Regions from separate parts of the Kitasatospora sp. NPDC093550 genome, predicted to be linked through region 3. Evidence: riboswitches for the same ligand, from Rfam matches in the RefSeq annotation. Region 3 holds a riboswitch; each other region holds the start of a gene.

Region 1 (3,197 bases), on a different contig from region 3:
CAGGCGGTCCAGCTGCTCGGGGTGGGAGAGGCCGAGGACGTCGACGAACACCCGGCCGCGGTGGGTGAGTTCGTTGCGGGAGAGCCCGGCGGCGCTGACCGTGTCGCCGGTGGACTCGGTGACGAGCCGGTTGTAGCCGGCGCCGTGCGGGAGGACGACGAGTCGGGCGTCCAGGCGGTGCATGGAGGAGTGGACGGCGCAGGCGACGGCCAGGTCGAAGCGGTGCCGGACGGCTTCCTCCCAGTCCAGCAGGGTGAAGCCGGGCAGGCCGCGCAGGTAGTCGTCCAGGGCGCGGTCGGCGAAGGCGGAGCCGGGGTTGACGGTGAAGTAGCGGGCGATGCCGTCGGGGTTCAGCAGGGCGAGGACGTCCAGGACCCGGGTGGCGGAGGTGAGGGTGCGGGCGACCGCCAGCACGCGGGCCTTGACCGGCCGGGTGTTCCAGCGGTCGGCGGGCCAGGCGTGGGGGTGGGACGGCACGCCATGATCGTACTCATCCGGGTACCGGCCCGAGGGCTGTTCGCCGAGTGTCGGTCAGCCCGCCGCAGCGGTGGGCTCGTGGTGCTCGGCGGCGGCGCACTCGTCGAGGAGGGGGCGCATGGCCTCGTCCACGAGCCGGTAGCGCACCACCCGGCCGTCCTTGTCGCCGGTGACCACCCCGGCCGTGCGGAGCAGCCGCAGCGCCTGGGAGACGGCGGGGTCGCGCATACCGGTGGCCACCGCGAGGTCGGTGACGGCGAGCGGGCCGGCCCGGTGGAGGGCGAGCAGCAGGGAGAGCCGACCGGGGTCGGCGAGCAGGGAGAACCGCTCGGCCCAGGACCGGACGTGCGCGGTGTCGCCGATCGCGGCGATGGCCTCGCAGACCCGGTGCCCGTCGATGGTGCGGTGGCCCGCGCGGTCGGCCGGTACGAGATGCATGCGGACATTCTTGCAGGCGGGGGGCTGTGATCCTGGACACCTGCGCAGGTGCGCAGCCTTGCATGGGTCGGGACGGACCCCTACGGTGTAGCCCGCCGTGGTGTTCGGGAAGACCGGTGACGGACCCTCAGGGGTCCGGATTCCGGAGCGGCCCTCGCCACTGTGATCGGGCATTCCGCCGGCTACCCGGGGGAGTGGAGTCCGTACCCCTGACGCCACTGGCGCCTCGCGCGCTCGGGAAGGCGGGTACGGGTGTCCCCGTAAGCCAGGAGACCGGCCACGGCACTTCACGAAGTGATTCCACGAGGTGCTGGAGCGTGATCCGCAGATGACCCTGCCCGAAACCGCCGCCATCGACGCGAAGGCGGCGCCGTCGGTGCTGCCCGGCTTCAAGTGGAGGCGCGAGGACACCGTCCGAACGGCCGGGCTGATGGGGGTGATCCTGGCCATGCACGTGGTGGCCTTCGGGACGCTCGTCTTCCTGGTGGCGCCCGAACGGTACGCGGTGGGCACCCAGGTCTTCGGGGTGGGCCTGGGCATCACCGCGTACACCCTCGGCATGCGGCACGCCTTCGACGCCGACCACATCGCGGTGATCGACAACACCACCCGCAAGCTGATGGCGGACGGGAAGCGGCCGGTCTCGGTGGGCTTCTGGTTCGCCCTCGGGCACTCCTCGATGGTCGTCCTCATGGCGGCCCTGGTGGCGGGCGGCGCGCAGCTGGCGGACACGCTGATGGACGACGAGTCGACCACCCACAAGTGGCTCGGCCTGATCGGGACGACCACCTCCGGCGTGTTCCTCTACCTGATCGGCGCGCTCAACCTGGCGGCGCTGCTCGGCATCATCAAGGTGTTCCGGGCGATGCGGGCCGGGCAGTACGACGAGGCGCAGCTGGAGGCGCACCTCGACTCGCGCGGCTTCATGGCCCGGGTGCTGAACCGGGCGACCCGCTCGATCACCCGGCCCGGGCAGATGTTCCCGGTCGGCATGGTGCTGGGCCTGGGCTTCGACACCGCGACCGAGGTCACCCTGATGGTGATGGCCGGTTCGGGTGCGGCCTCCGGGCTGCCCTGGTACGCGATCGCCTGCCTGCCGCTGCTGTTCGCGGCCGGGATGAGCCTGTTCGACACCCTGGACGGGACGTTCATGAACTTCGCGTACCAGTGGGCCTTCTCCAACCCGGTGCGCAAGGTGTACTACAACCTGACCATCACCGGGCTGTCGATCGCGGTGGCCTTCATCATCGGCACCATCGAGCTGGTCGGGGTGCTGCACGAGAAGTTCGACCTGACCGACCCGGTGACCGGCTGGATCGCGGACATCTCGCTGGACAACGTCGGCTACGCGATCGCCGGGCTGTTCGTGGTGGTCTGGGCGCTGGCGATCGGGTACTGGAAGCTCGCCCGGGTCGAGAACCGCTGGGCTCCCCGGGAGCCGTGAGCCGCGCGCCCGGCCGCGCCGAACGGCGCCTCCCCACCCGGGGAGGCGCCGTTCGGCGTTCTCAGTGCTGGTCGCCGTAGCGCTGGCGGAAGCGCTCGACCCGGCCCGCGGTGTCGAGCACCCGGGACTGGCCGGTGTAGAAGGGGTGGCTCGCCGAGGAGATCTCGACGTCGATCACCGGGTAGGTGCGGCCGTCCTCCCACTCGACCGTGCGGTCACTGCCGACCGTCGACCGGGTGAGGAAGGCGAGGCCGCCGACCTTGTCGCGGAAGACGACGGGGCGGTAGGCGGGGTGGATTCCGGGCTTCATGGACGGGCTCCTCTCGGGGGCGGGGGGGTGGGGCCGGGGGTGCCGGCCGGTACCGGGTGCGGTCGGGGTGCGCCGCTCAGCGCTCCTCGCGGAAGTCGACGTGCCGGCCCGCGACCGGGTCGTACTTGCGCAGGACCATCCGGTCCGGGTCGTTGCGGCGGTTCTTGCGGGTCACGTACGTGAAGCCGGTGCCGGCGGTGGAGCGGAGCTTGATGACGGGGCGCAGTTCGCTGCGGGCCACGGGGTTCCTCCTGGGTCCTGGGGTGCCGGTTCGAGACCGTACCTGAAATGGAAGTCATTTTCATCTGGTGTAACGTGAGCCCGGTCCTGCCCATTCCCGGACGCCAGGGAGCACCCATGTCCGCCCACTGCCGGCTCACCGGCCGCCGGCCCGGCTTCGGCAACGCGATCTCGCACTCGCACCGCCGCACCGGCCGCCGCTTCGACCCCAACATCCAGCGCAAGCGCTACTGGCTGCCCGGCGAGGGCCGGTACGTCCGGCTCGTGCTGAGCGCCAAGGGCATCCGC
Region 2 (3,197 bases), on a different contig from region 3:
GAGGCCTTCCGGGTGATGAGCGCCCAGAGCCCGCAGGGCGGGCGGATCATCAACAACGGTGCGCCCTCGGCGCACGTGCCGCGCCCCCACTCCCTCGCGTACACCGCCGCCAAGCACGCCGTGCTCGGCCTCACCAAGGTGCTCGCCCTGGACGGCCGCCCGTTCGGCATCTCCTGCGGGCAGATCGACGTCGGCAACGTCGCCCCGCTCGACGGCGGCCCGCAGCCGGCCGCGATGCAGGCCGACGGGACGATGGCGGTCGAGGCGACCATCCCGGTGGAGCGCTTCACCGACGCCCTGCTGCTGATGGCCGCGCAGCCGCCGGACACCACCATCCAGTCCCTCGTGGTGCTGCCCGCCACCATGCCGTTCGTCGGGAGGGGATGACCGCGTGCTGGTCAGCGCACGCTCCTTCGCCGAGTACCGGGCGATGTTCGCACTCACCGATCGGGACCTGGAGCAACGCGTCCTGGACTGCCCGGGCGGCGCCGCGAGCTTCGTCGCCGAGGCCGGGCGCCGGGGCGTCGACGCCGTCGCGGTCGACCGCCAGTACGCCCACCAACGCGAGGAGTTGGGCCTGCTGGTGGAACGCGAGACGGCCTTCAAGCGCGAGCTGCTGGTCGAGGAGACGGCGGACCGCATCTGGTCGTGGTACGCCGACGTGGACGACCTGGTCCGCCAGTGGACCGCCAACGCCCGGGAGTTCCGCGCCGACATCGCGGCCCGCCCGGACCGCTACGTGGCCGGCTCGCTGCCCGAACTCCCCTTCCCCGACGACTCCTTCGACCTGGTGCTCAGCTCGCACCTGCTGTTCTCGTACGGCAACCGGCTGGACGAGGAGTTCCACCGGGCGGCACTGCTGGAGCTGGCCCGGGTGGCGCGCCGGGAGGTCCGGCTGTTCCCGCTGACGGTGTACGACACCGGCCTCCGCTACCGGGGGCTGGAGCGACTGCGCGGGGAACTGGCCGGGCTCGGGGTGCCGAGCCGGGTGGAGCGGGTGGCGTACGAGTTCCGGCCGGGGGAGCGCGAGATGCTGGTGCTCTCCTGTGCCGACCACCGCGGCCGACGGGCCCCGGCGGACGTGCGGGCGGCGGTGGCCGAGGACCGGGTGCGGTGGCGGCACCGGGAGGCGCCGTACGGGAGTTGACGGCAACGCGGTGCCCAGGGGCCCGCCGTCTCACCCCGTGGACGCCGTCCGTGGATTCCGCTCGAACCCGCGCGGTTTGCCCCTAAGCTGGCGGTGCAGCTGGTTCGCCCCGTCCGCCAGGCGGGGCGTCGCAAGAGGGAACCCGGTGACGCCTTTCGGTTCGGCCAGTCCGGGACTGCCCCGCAGCGGTGAGCGGGAACGACCGCCGTCATACGCACTGGGCCCGCGAGGGCCTGGGAAGCGACGGCCAGTAGGTGTCCGCCCTCGACGAGGGCGGGCGTGCCCGCGAGTCCGAAGACCTGCCACTGCCCGTGCGCGACCGTTCGCGCGCGGCCAACCGGTGACCTCGTGGGCGGGTCGGCGCACATACCAGGCGGAGCCGCGCCCGACCGCGCGCACCCGTCCGGTCCGTGACCCCTTCGCGCCCTCCTCCCGTCGCCGGTCCCAGGAGGAATCAGACTCGCGAAGGAGAGTCCCTTGACAGCGAAGTCCACAGCCGCGGCGAGCGTGGCCACCGCGTACGGCTACCCCCGGCAGGGCCGCCACCGGGAACTGAAGAAGGCGGTCGAGGGGTACTGGAAGGGCGCCGTCACGGCCGGGGCGCTGCTGGCCACCGCCGCCGGACTGCGCCGGGAGAACTGGGCGCAGCTCGCCGCAGCGGGCGTCCGGGAGGTCCCCACCGGTGACTTCTCGCTCTACGACCACGTGCTGGACACCACCGTGGCCGTCGGCGCGATCCCGCCCCGGCACCGCGCCGAGGTCGAGGCCGACGCCCTGGCCGGGTACTTCGCCATGGCGCGCGGCACCCAGGAGGTCGCGCCGCTGGAGATGACCAAGTGGTTCGACACCAACTACCACTACCTCGTCCCCGAGCTGGGTCCGGACACCACCTTCCGCGCCGACCCGGCCAAGGCGGTCGGCGAACTCGAGGAGGCCCTCGCCCTCGGGCACACCGCCCGCCCGGTACTGGTCGGCCCCGTCACCTACCTGCTGCTCGCCAAGCCCGCGCCCGGTGTCGCCCAGGACTTCCAGCCGATCACCCTGCTGGACCGGCTGCTCCCGGTGTACGCGCGGCTGCTGGCGGAGCTGAAGGCCGCCGGCGCCGCCTGGGTGCAGCTGGACGAGCCCGCCCTGGCGCAGGACCGCACCCCGGCCGAACTCAACGCCGCCGCCCGCGCCTACCGGGACCTCGGCGCCCGCACCGACCGGCCGAAGCTCCTGGTCGCGAGCTACTTCGACCGGCTCGGGGAGGCCCTGCCGGTGCTCGCCAAGGCCCCGGTCGAGGGCCTGGCGCTGGACTTCACCGGCCCGGCCGCCGGCAACCTGGACGACCTCGCCGCCGTCGGCGGCCTGCCCGGCAAGCGCCTGGTGGCCGGGGTGGTCGACGGGCGCAACATCTGGATCAACGACCTGGAGAAGTCGCTCGCCACCCTGGCGACCCTGCTCGGCCTCGCCGAGCGGGTCGACGTCGCGCCCTCCTGCTCCCTGCTGCACGTGCCGCTCGACGCCGCCGCCGAGCGCGACGTCGACCCGCAGATCGCCCGCTGGCTCGCCTTCGCCCGGCAGAAGGCCGCCGAGACGGCGCTGCTGGCCCGCGGCCTGCGCGAGGGCACCGGCGCGATCACCGCCGAACTCGCCGCCAACCGGGCCGACCTGGCCTCCCGCGCCAACTCGCCGATCACCCGCGATCCGGCGGTGCGCGCCCGCGCCGCCGCCGTGACCGCGGCGGACGCCCGCCGCGCCCAGGCCTACCCGCAGCGCGCCGAGGCCCAGCGGGCCCGGCTCGGGCTGCCGCTGCTGCCGACCACCACCATCGGCTCCTTCCCGCAGACCGCCGAACTCCGGCTCGCCCGAGCCGATGTGGCGGCCGGCCGGATCGACGCCGACGCCTACCGCGAGCGCATCGAGGCCGAGGTCCGCGAGGTGGTCGCCTTCCAGGAGAAGGCCGGCCTGGACGTCCTGGTGCACGGCGAACCCGAGCGCAACGACATGGTCCAGTACTTCGCCGAGCAGCTCACCGGCTACCTCGCCACCCGGCACGGCTGGGTGC
Region 3 (3,197 bases):
GGCTGCTCAGCCTCGGCTTCGCCCTGGTCACCACGGCGCTGCTGTACTCGCTGACCCGACGGCTGTTCAACGAGCGGGTCGCGATCTGCGCGATAGCCGTCTACGCCGTGCTGCAGTCCACCGTCGTGGTCGGCTTCTACGCCGCTCCCGAGTCCCTCGCCGTCCTGCTGGTCGCCCTCGCCGCCTGGGCCACGGTGTTCACCGCCCGGCGCCATCCGGCGCTCGTCCTGGCCGCCGCTCCGGCCGCCGCGCTCGCCTGCGCCGTCGCCTACTCGGCCGCCTTCGCGGTGCCCGCCCTGGTCGGCCTCGCGCTGGCCACCGCCCGTCCGCACCGCCGGCCGGGCCCGGCCGCCCTGCGCGCGCTGCTACTGGCCGCCGGCACCGTCGTCCTGCTGATCCCGTACGGCACGCTCGGCAAGGTCGCCGGGTGGTCGCCCTCGCACGGCAACGCCCCCGGCTCGGCCGGCGCCATCCTGCTCTCCACCGTCCAGTGGGGAGGCCTGTTCACCGTCCTCGCGGTGGCCGGCACCATCGCCTACGCCCGCCGCGAGCAGATGAACGAGCACGACGCGCCGTCGACGGAGAGCGTCCCGGTCAGCCGGGGCCAGCGCGCCCTGCTGGGCACCGCCCTGACCGCCACCGCCCTGCTCGTCCCGGCCGCCCACCTGTGGACCGGCACCTCCGGCGCGCTGTTCCGCCACCTCGGCTACGGCATGCTGCTCGCCGCCCCGCTCGCCGGGGTCGGCCTGACCCGGCTGGTCGGCGCCCACTTCCGCCACCCCCAGCTCGGCATCCTGGTCTGGGTCGCGCTGCTCGCCCTCGGCCTGGAGCAGTCCACCCTGCGCTACCAGGACGGGCCCGACTCCGGTCGGCTGCTGGCCGTCCTGCGGGTCCACGCGGTGCCCCAGGGCCGCTACCTCACCGAGGTCGACGGACTCGCCGAGTACTACCTCGGCGCGGTCAGCAAGCCCGAGCAGTGGGTCTCCGCGCGCACCGGCACGGAGTACCGCGACGCCGCCGGCGTGCAGCACCACGGGGACGACGGGAGCACCGCCGCGATCCGCGACGGCTGGTTCACCATGGTCGTCCTCGACAGCACCGCGCCGAGGGCCACCGACCGGGCCCTGAGCGCCGCCCTGGCCGCCGGCGGGCAGTACCGGCTGGTGGCCCAATTCACCTCGCCGACCGGCGATTCGAGCACGTACAAGGTCTATCTCAAGCACTGACGGCCCACCCGGCCCGCTCGCACGGGCGACACGGCAGGCACAACATATGGTGCCGCCACAGTCAGGCGGCACTACATGTATGCTCACTCCTGCTGTCGATGCAGGGGAACCCGGTGGGAATCCGGGACTGCCCCGCAGCGGTGTGCGGGCGGCTGGAGCAGCCGTCCCCGCGAGTCCGATGACCTGCCGGCGGCCTGCGCCACGGCCCTCCCGCAGAGGCCGCGCCAGCACCAGCAGTACCCCTCCGGGCCTCGCGGGCGGGCCGGGGAGACACCGTCGCGCGACGCCGTTTGCGTTCGTGCCGTGCTCCCCTGCCCCGATCGGCCCGGTGCCCCCGATCACCGCCGCCGATCGCCGCCAGGAGAGAGCGCCTTGACCACCGCTGCCTCAGCCACGCTGCCCGCCCAGGGCTCCGGTACCGCCTTCACCGACCCGACGGTCTCCGACCCCGGCGGCGCCCTGCTGCGGCTGCTCACCGACCGCAGTGCCGACCTCACCGAGGTCGACCCCGGCCATGTCGCCGCCGCCGCGCTGCGCGGCCGCCACGCCGGCTCGGACTTCGCCGAGCTGCGCGGGCTGGCCGTGGACGCCGCCGCGTCGATGATCGCCGAGGACCCCCAGTACTCGAAGCTGGCCGCCCGCCTGCTCGCCCTGGAGATCGTCGACGAGGCGAACAGCCAGGGCGCCACGTCCTTCTCCGCCTCGATCGCCGTCGGCCACGCCGAGGGCCTGATCGGCGACACCACCGCGGACTTCGTCGCCAAGCACGCCGCCGCGCTGGACGCCCTGATCGACGGCCGGGGCGACGACCGCTTCGAGTACTTCGGCCTGCGCACCGTGCAGTCCCGCTACCTGCTGCGCCACCCGATCACCCGCAAGGTGGTCGAGACCCCGCAGCACTTCCTGCTCCGCGTCGCCTGTGGCCTGGCGGTCGGCGACACCGAGCAGTCCGTGCGCGAGGTGGCCGAGCTGTACGGCCTGATGAGCCGCCTGGAGTACCTGACCTCCTCGCCGACGCTCTTCAACTCCGGCACCCGGCACCCGCAGATGTCGAGCTGCTACCTGCTCGACTCCCCGCTGGACAACCTGGACTCGATCTACAACCGCTACGCGCAGATCGCCCGCCTGTCCAAGCACGCCGGCGGCATCGGCCTGTCCTACTCCCGCATCCGCTCGCGCGGCAGCCTGATCCGCGGCACCAACGGCAAGTCCAACGGCATCGTGCCGTTCCTGCGCACCCTGGACTCCTCCGTCGCCGCCGTCAACCAGGGCGGCCGTCGCAAGGGCGCGGCCTGCGTCTACCTGGAGACCTGGCACGCCGACATCGAGGAGTTCCTGGAGCTCCGCGACAACACCGGCGAAGAGGCCCGCCGCACCCACAACCTCAACCTGGCGCACTGGATCCCGGACGAGTTCATGCGCCGGGTCAACGCCAACGCGGACTGGTCGCTGTTCTCCCCGGCCGACGTGCCCGAGCTGGTCGACCTGTGGGGCGCCGACTTCGACGAGGCGTACCGCAAGGCCGAGCAGGCCGGCAAGGCCGTCCGCACCATCCCGGCGCAGACCCTGTACGCCCGCATGATGCGCACCCTGGCGCAGACCGGCAACGGCTGGATGACCTTCAAGGACGCCTCCAACCGCGCCGCCAACCAGACCGCGCTGCCGGGCCGCACGGTGCACTCCTCCAACCTGTGCACCGAGATCCTGGAGGTCACGGACGACTCCGAGACCGCCGTCTGCAACCTCGGCTCGGTCAACCTGGGCGCCCACGTGGCCCCCGGCGCCACCGCCGACGACCTGCTCGGCGCCATGGACTGGGAGCGGCTGGACGCCACCGTGCGCACCGCCGTCACCTTCCTCGACCGCGTGGTGGACATCAACTTCTACCCGACCACCGAGGCCGGTACCTCCAACTCCCGCTGGCGGCCGGTCGGCCTCGGCGTGATGGGCCTGCAGGACGTCTTCTTCCAG
Region 4 (3,197 bases), on a different contig from region 3:
CGATGTCCCCGACCACCACCACCGGCAGCCCGGCGGCCGTGGCCAGGCCCATGTTGGCGATGTCCCGGTCCCGCAGGTTGATCTCGGCGGGCGATCCGGCGCCCTCGCAGACCACCACCTCGTAGCGCCGGCGCAGATCGGCCAGGCACTCCAGCGCGCGCTCCAGCAGGACGGGCTTGCGCTCGCGGTAGTCCAGCGCGCCCACCTCGGCGACCGGCTTGCCCAGCAGCACCACCTGGCTGCGGCCGTCCGCGCCGGGCTTCAGCAGCACCGGGTTCATCGCCGCCTCCGGCTCCACCCGGGCGGCCTGCGCCTGCATCGCCTGGGCGCGGCCGATCTCGGCCCCGTCGGCGGTGACGAAGGAGTTCAGCGACATGTTCTGCGCCTTGAACGGCGCGACCCGCACGCCCTGGCGGGCCAGCCAGCGGCAGATGCCCGCCGTCACCACGCTCTTGCCCGCGTCCGAGGTCGTCCCGGCGACCAGCAGCGCGTTGCTCATGCCCCACCCCTCCTCGTGCGGAACGCCCTGAGCGCCAGATGCCCCGCGACCGTCGTACCCAGTGCCAGCGCGCCCACCCGCCGGGAGAGCGCGCAGGCCCGCTCGATGTCGTCGACCGTCACCGGCCGCAGCTCCGCGCCCAGCACCGGCCGGTGCTCCACCCTCGTGCCGTACTGCAGCGTGCCGCCCAGCCGTACGCCCACCGCGCCGGCGAACGCCGACTCCGCCTGACCCGCGTTCGGGCTCGGGTGCGCGGAGCCGTCGCGCCGCCAGACCCGCCAGGCCGTACGGGGGTGCGGGGCGGCGGCGACGGTCAGCAGCGCGGTCAGCCGGGCGCCCGGCCAGCCCGCCACGTCGTCCAGCCGGGCCGAGGCCCAGCCGAACCGGGCGTGGCGCGGCGAGCGGTGACCCACCATCGCGTCCAGGGTGTTCACGGCGCGGAAGGCCAGCAGACCGGGCGTGCCCGCCAGGGTGCCCCAGACCAGCGCGTTCACCACGGCGTCGGCGGTGTTCTCGGCGACCGACTCGACCACCGCGCGGGCGATCTGCTGTTCGTCCAGCGCGCTCGGGTCCCGTCCGCACAGGTGCGGCAGCCGCTCCCGGGCGGCGGCCAGGTCGCCGTCCTTCAGCGAGCGGCCGATGGTGCGGGCCTCCCGGGTCAGCGAGGTGCCGCCGAGCACCGTCCAGGTCGCGGCCGCGGCCAGCGCCGCCCGGCCCAGCGGGCGCCGGCCCACCGTACGGTCCAGGGCGAGCGCGCCCGCCGCGACGGCGCCCACGCACAGCGCCGTGTACCCGGCCCCGGCCGCCCGGTGGTCACGCCACAGCCGGCGCTCCAGCCGGGCCGCGGCGCCGCCGAAGACCGCCACCGGGTGGCCCCGGCGCGGGTCGGCGAAGCGGGCGTCGGCGGCGTAGCCCGCGACGGCGCCCAGCGCGAACGCGGCGGCGCGGGCCGGCGGACGGGCCGAGGCGCGGGCCGGGGGAAGGATCGAGGGGCGCGGGGTCAGCGCACGGGCGGTCATCGGCCGCACGGCGGAAGGCAGCTCGGGGTCCGGCCGGGCGGGGCAGCCTGCATCGCGTGCGTGTCCTCACTCAGGGTCCGCGCCCTGGGTCGACGTAACGGGGGCGAGAGTCTCCTGGCTTCCGGGTCGGACGCACCCCCGGGGCCTTCCAGCGGCTTCCGACGGCCCGCCGTGGCGATAGTTCCGAGCGTGCTCCCCGGTGACAGTGGCGGGACCGCGCCGGACTCGCACCGGCTTCCTCTCCATGCCTCCGATTGGCCTCAGGATCCCATCACGCGCCCGAACCGGGAGTCAACCGAGGTCACGGAGGGGTTGGTCACACGGGGGCCGCGGCCCGGGACCGCCTGACAGCCTGTGGGATCGCCCAGCGGAGCGCCGCCCCGGTACCGGCCGCTTCGTGCGTTCGGTCGGTGGGGGCGCGCCCCGCTCCGCGCCTACGTTCGGGGGCATGCGCCGCAGAAAGTCCCCCGCCGCCCCGCCCCCGGTGCCGTTCTCGCCCGCAGCCGCCCGCTCCCACCGGTCAGGCCTCGGCCTGACCCCCGAACAGGTCGCGGAGGGCATGGCCGCGCACGGCGTCCGGCTGCTGCCCGGCCACGTCCTCGCCTGGGAGAACGGCCAGCTGCGCCCCGGTGAAACGGAGTTCATCGCCCTCGCCCGCGCCCTCTGGTGCCCCGCCGTCCAGCTGATGGACACCCGCCCCGTGCTGCTGCGCGACCACCGGGTCGCCCGCGAACTCCCGCAGAGCACCGTCGCCGAACGCACCGGCACCACCCTCGCCGCCTACCAGCGGGCCGAACTGACCGGGCAGTGGGAGGGCGACGAGGACCAGACCGCCGCCCTCGTCCAGGTCCTCGGTCTGAGCCTGCCCGAGCTCGTCGTGGCCACCGGTCACGAGGAGGCCCTGGAAAGCCTGCTCCGCCAGTGCGTCGGCGGCCGCTGGCAGCCCCAGCTCCGCGCCCTCGCCCGGATCGTCCCCGCCCCCACCGAGGCGCTCTCCGCCGTCCTCGCCACCCTCCACCAGGAACACCACGTCCCCACCCACTGGGGCAGCAGCACCCGCGCCACCCAGGCCCCCACCACCGACGACCTCGTCCCCCGCTTCTGGCACCTCCTCGGCATCGAGACGGCCGCCGAGACCCCCTGACCGCCCCGCCCCGCGAAGCCCCCCGCCCCGCGAAGCCCCCCGCCCCGCGAAGCCCCCCGCCCCGCGAAGCCCCCCGCCCCGCGAAGCCCCCCGCCCCCGGCCCGACCCCGCCCTCGATCCGGCCCGCTCTCGACCCGACCCCGCCCCGCCCCGCCACGAGTGCCCCGGACGGCCCAGCCCGGTGGCCGGGCGGGCGGGGCGCCGGTGGACTGGTGCACGAACACCGTCCGGTCCGTGACCAACAGAGCGGGGATCGATATGCGCTGGGGAACCGCCGCCGCCGTGGCGGCCGCCGCCGTCGGGACCGGGGCCGTCGTCCTGGTGATCGGCCGCCGGGCCTCCGAGCGGATGGTGCGTCCGCCCACCGCCGTCCAGGAGTCCGGGCCGGTCCTGGTCAAGAGCCTCGGCGCGGGCCGGGTCACCTTCACCCGCGGCCCCGGGAGCCTGCGCCCCGGGCGCTGGGCGGTCGAGTGGGGCGACGACGGCCACGCGGTGGTCGAGGAGGTCCTGCACAGCGACGAGCAGGGCGTCACGC

What was found. Region 3 has a riboswitch for cobalamin ahead of ACIRD3_RS21605 (ribonucleoside-diphosphate reductase subunit alpha). Riboswitches for the same ligand answer to the same signal wherever they lie in the genome.
Region 1: linked by a shared signal. The riboswitch ahead of ACIRD3_RS17175 (HoxN/HupN/NixA family nickel/cobalt transporter) and the one ahead of ACIRD3_RS21605 (ribonucleoside-diphosphate reductase subunit alpha) in region 3 are both predicted to bind cobalamin.
Region 2: linked by a shared signal. The riboswitch ahead of metE (5-methyltetrahydropteroyltriglutamate--homocysteine S-methyltransferase) and the one ahead of ACIRD3_RS21605 (ribonucleoside-diphosphate reductase subunit alpha) in region 3 are both predicted to bind cobalamin.
Region 4: linked by a shared signal. The riboswitch ahead of ACIRD3_RS21225 (cobalamin biosynthesis protein) and the one ahead of ACIRD3_RS21605 (ribonucleoside-diphosphate reductase subunit alpha) in region 3 are both predicted to bind cobalamin.

What each region holds. Positions count from the first base shown of each region.
Region 1 covers NZ_JBIWJF010000009.1:210,054-213,250, forward strand. The annotation lists gene ACIRD3_RS17165 (hypothetical protein) at 1-477, opposite strand, end outside; gene ACIRD3_RS17170 (ArsR/SmtB family transcription factor) at 532-915, opposite strand; cobalamin riboswitch at 997-1,212, shown strand; gene ACIRD3_RS17175 (HoxN/HupN/NixA family nickel/cobalt transporter) at 1,244-2,359, shown strand; gene ACIRD3_RS17180 (type B 50S ribosomal protein L31) at 2,421-2,669, opposite strand; gene rpmG (50S ribosomal protein L33) at 2,746-2,910, opposite strand; gene rpmB (50S ribosomal protein L28) at 3,027-3,197, shown strand, end outside.
Region 2 covers NZ_JBIWJF010000010.1:214,682-217,878, forward strand. The annotation lists gene ACIRD3_RS18680 (SDR family oxidoreductase) at 1-387, shown strand, start outside; gene ACIRD3_RS18685 (methyltransferase domain-containing protein) at 392-1,147, shown strand; cobalamin riboswitch at 1,280-1,448, shown strand; gene metE (5-methyltetrahydropteroyltriglutamate--homocysteine S-methyltransferase) at 1,625-3,197, shown strand, end outside.
Region 3 covers NZ_JBIWJF010000013.1:42,091-45,287, forward strand. The annotation lists gene ACIRD3_RS21600 (glycosyltransferase family 39 protein) at 1-1,226, shown strand, start outside; cobalamin riboswitch at 1,299-1,432, shown strand; gene ACIRD3_RS21605 (ribonucleoside-diphosphate reductase subunit alpha) at 1,623-3,197, shown strand, end outside.
Region 4 covers NZ_JBIWJF010000012.1:235,166-238,362, forward strand. The annotation lists gene ACIRD3_RS21220 (cobyric acid synthase) at 1-499, opposite strand, end outside; gene ACIRD3_RS21225 (cobalamin biosynthesis protein) at 496-1,518, opposite strand; cobalamin riboswitch at 1,626-1,760, opposite strand; gene ACIRD3_RS21230 (helix-turn-helix domain-containing protein) at 1,967-2,662, shown strand; gene ACIRD3_RS21235 (alpha/beta hydrolase family protein) at 2,897-3,197, shown strand, end outside.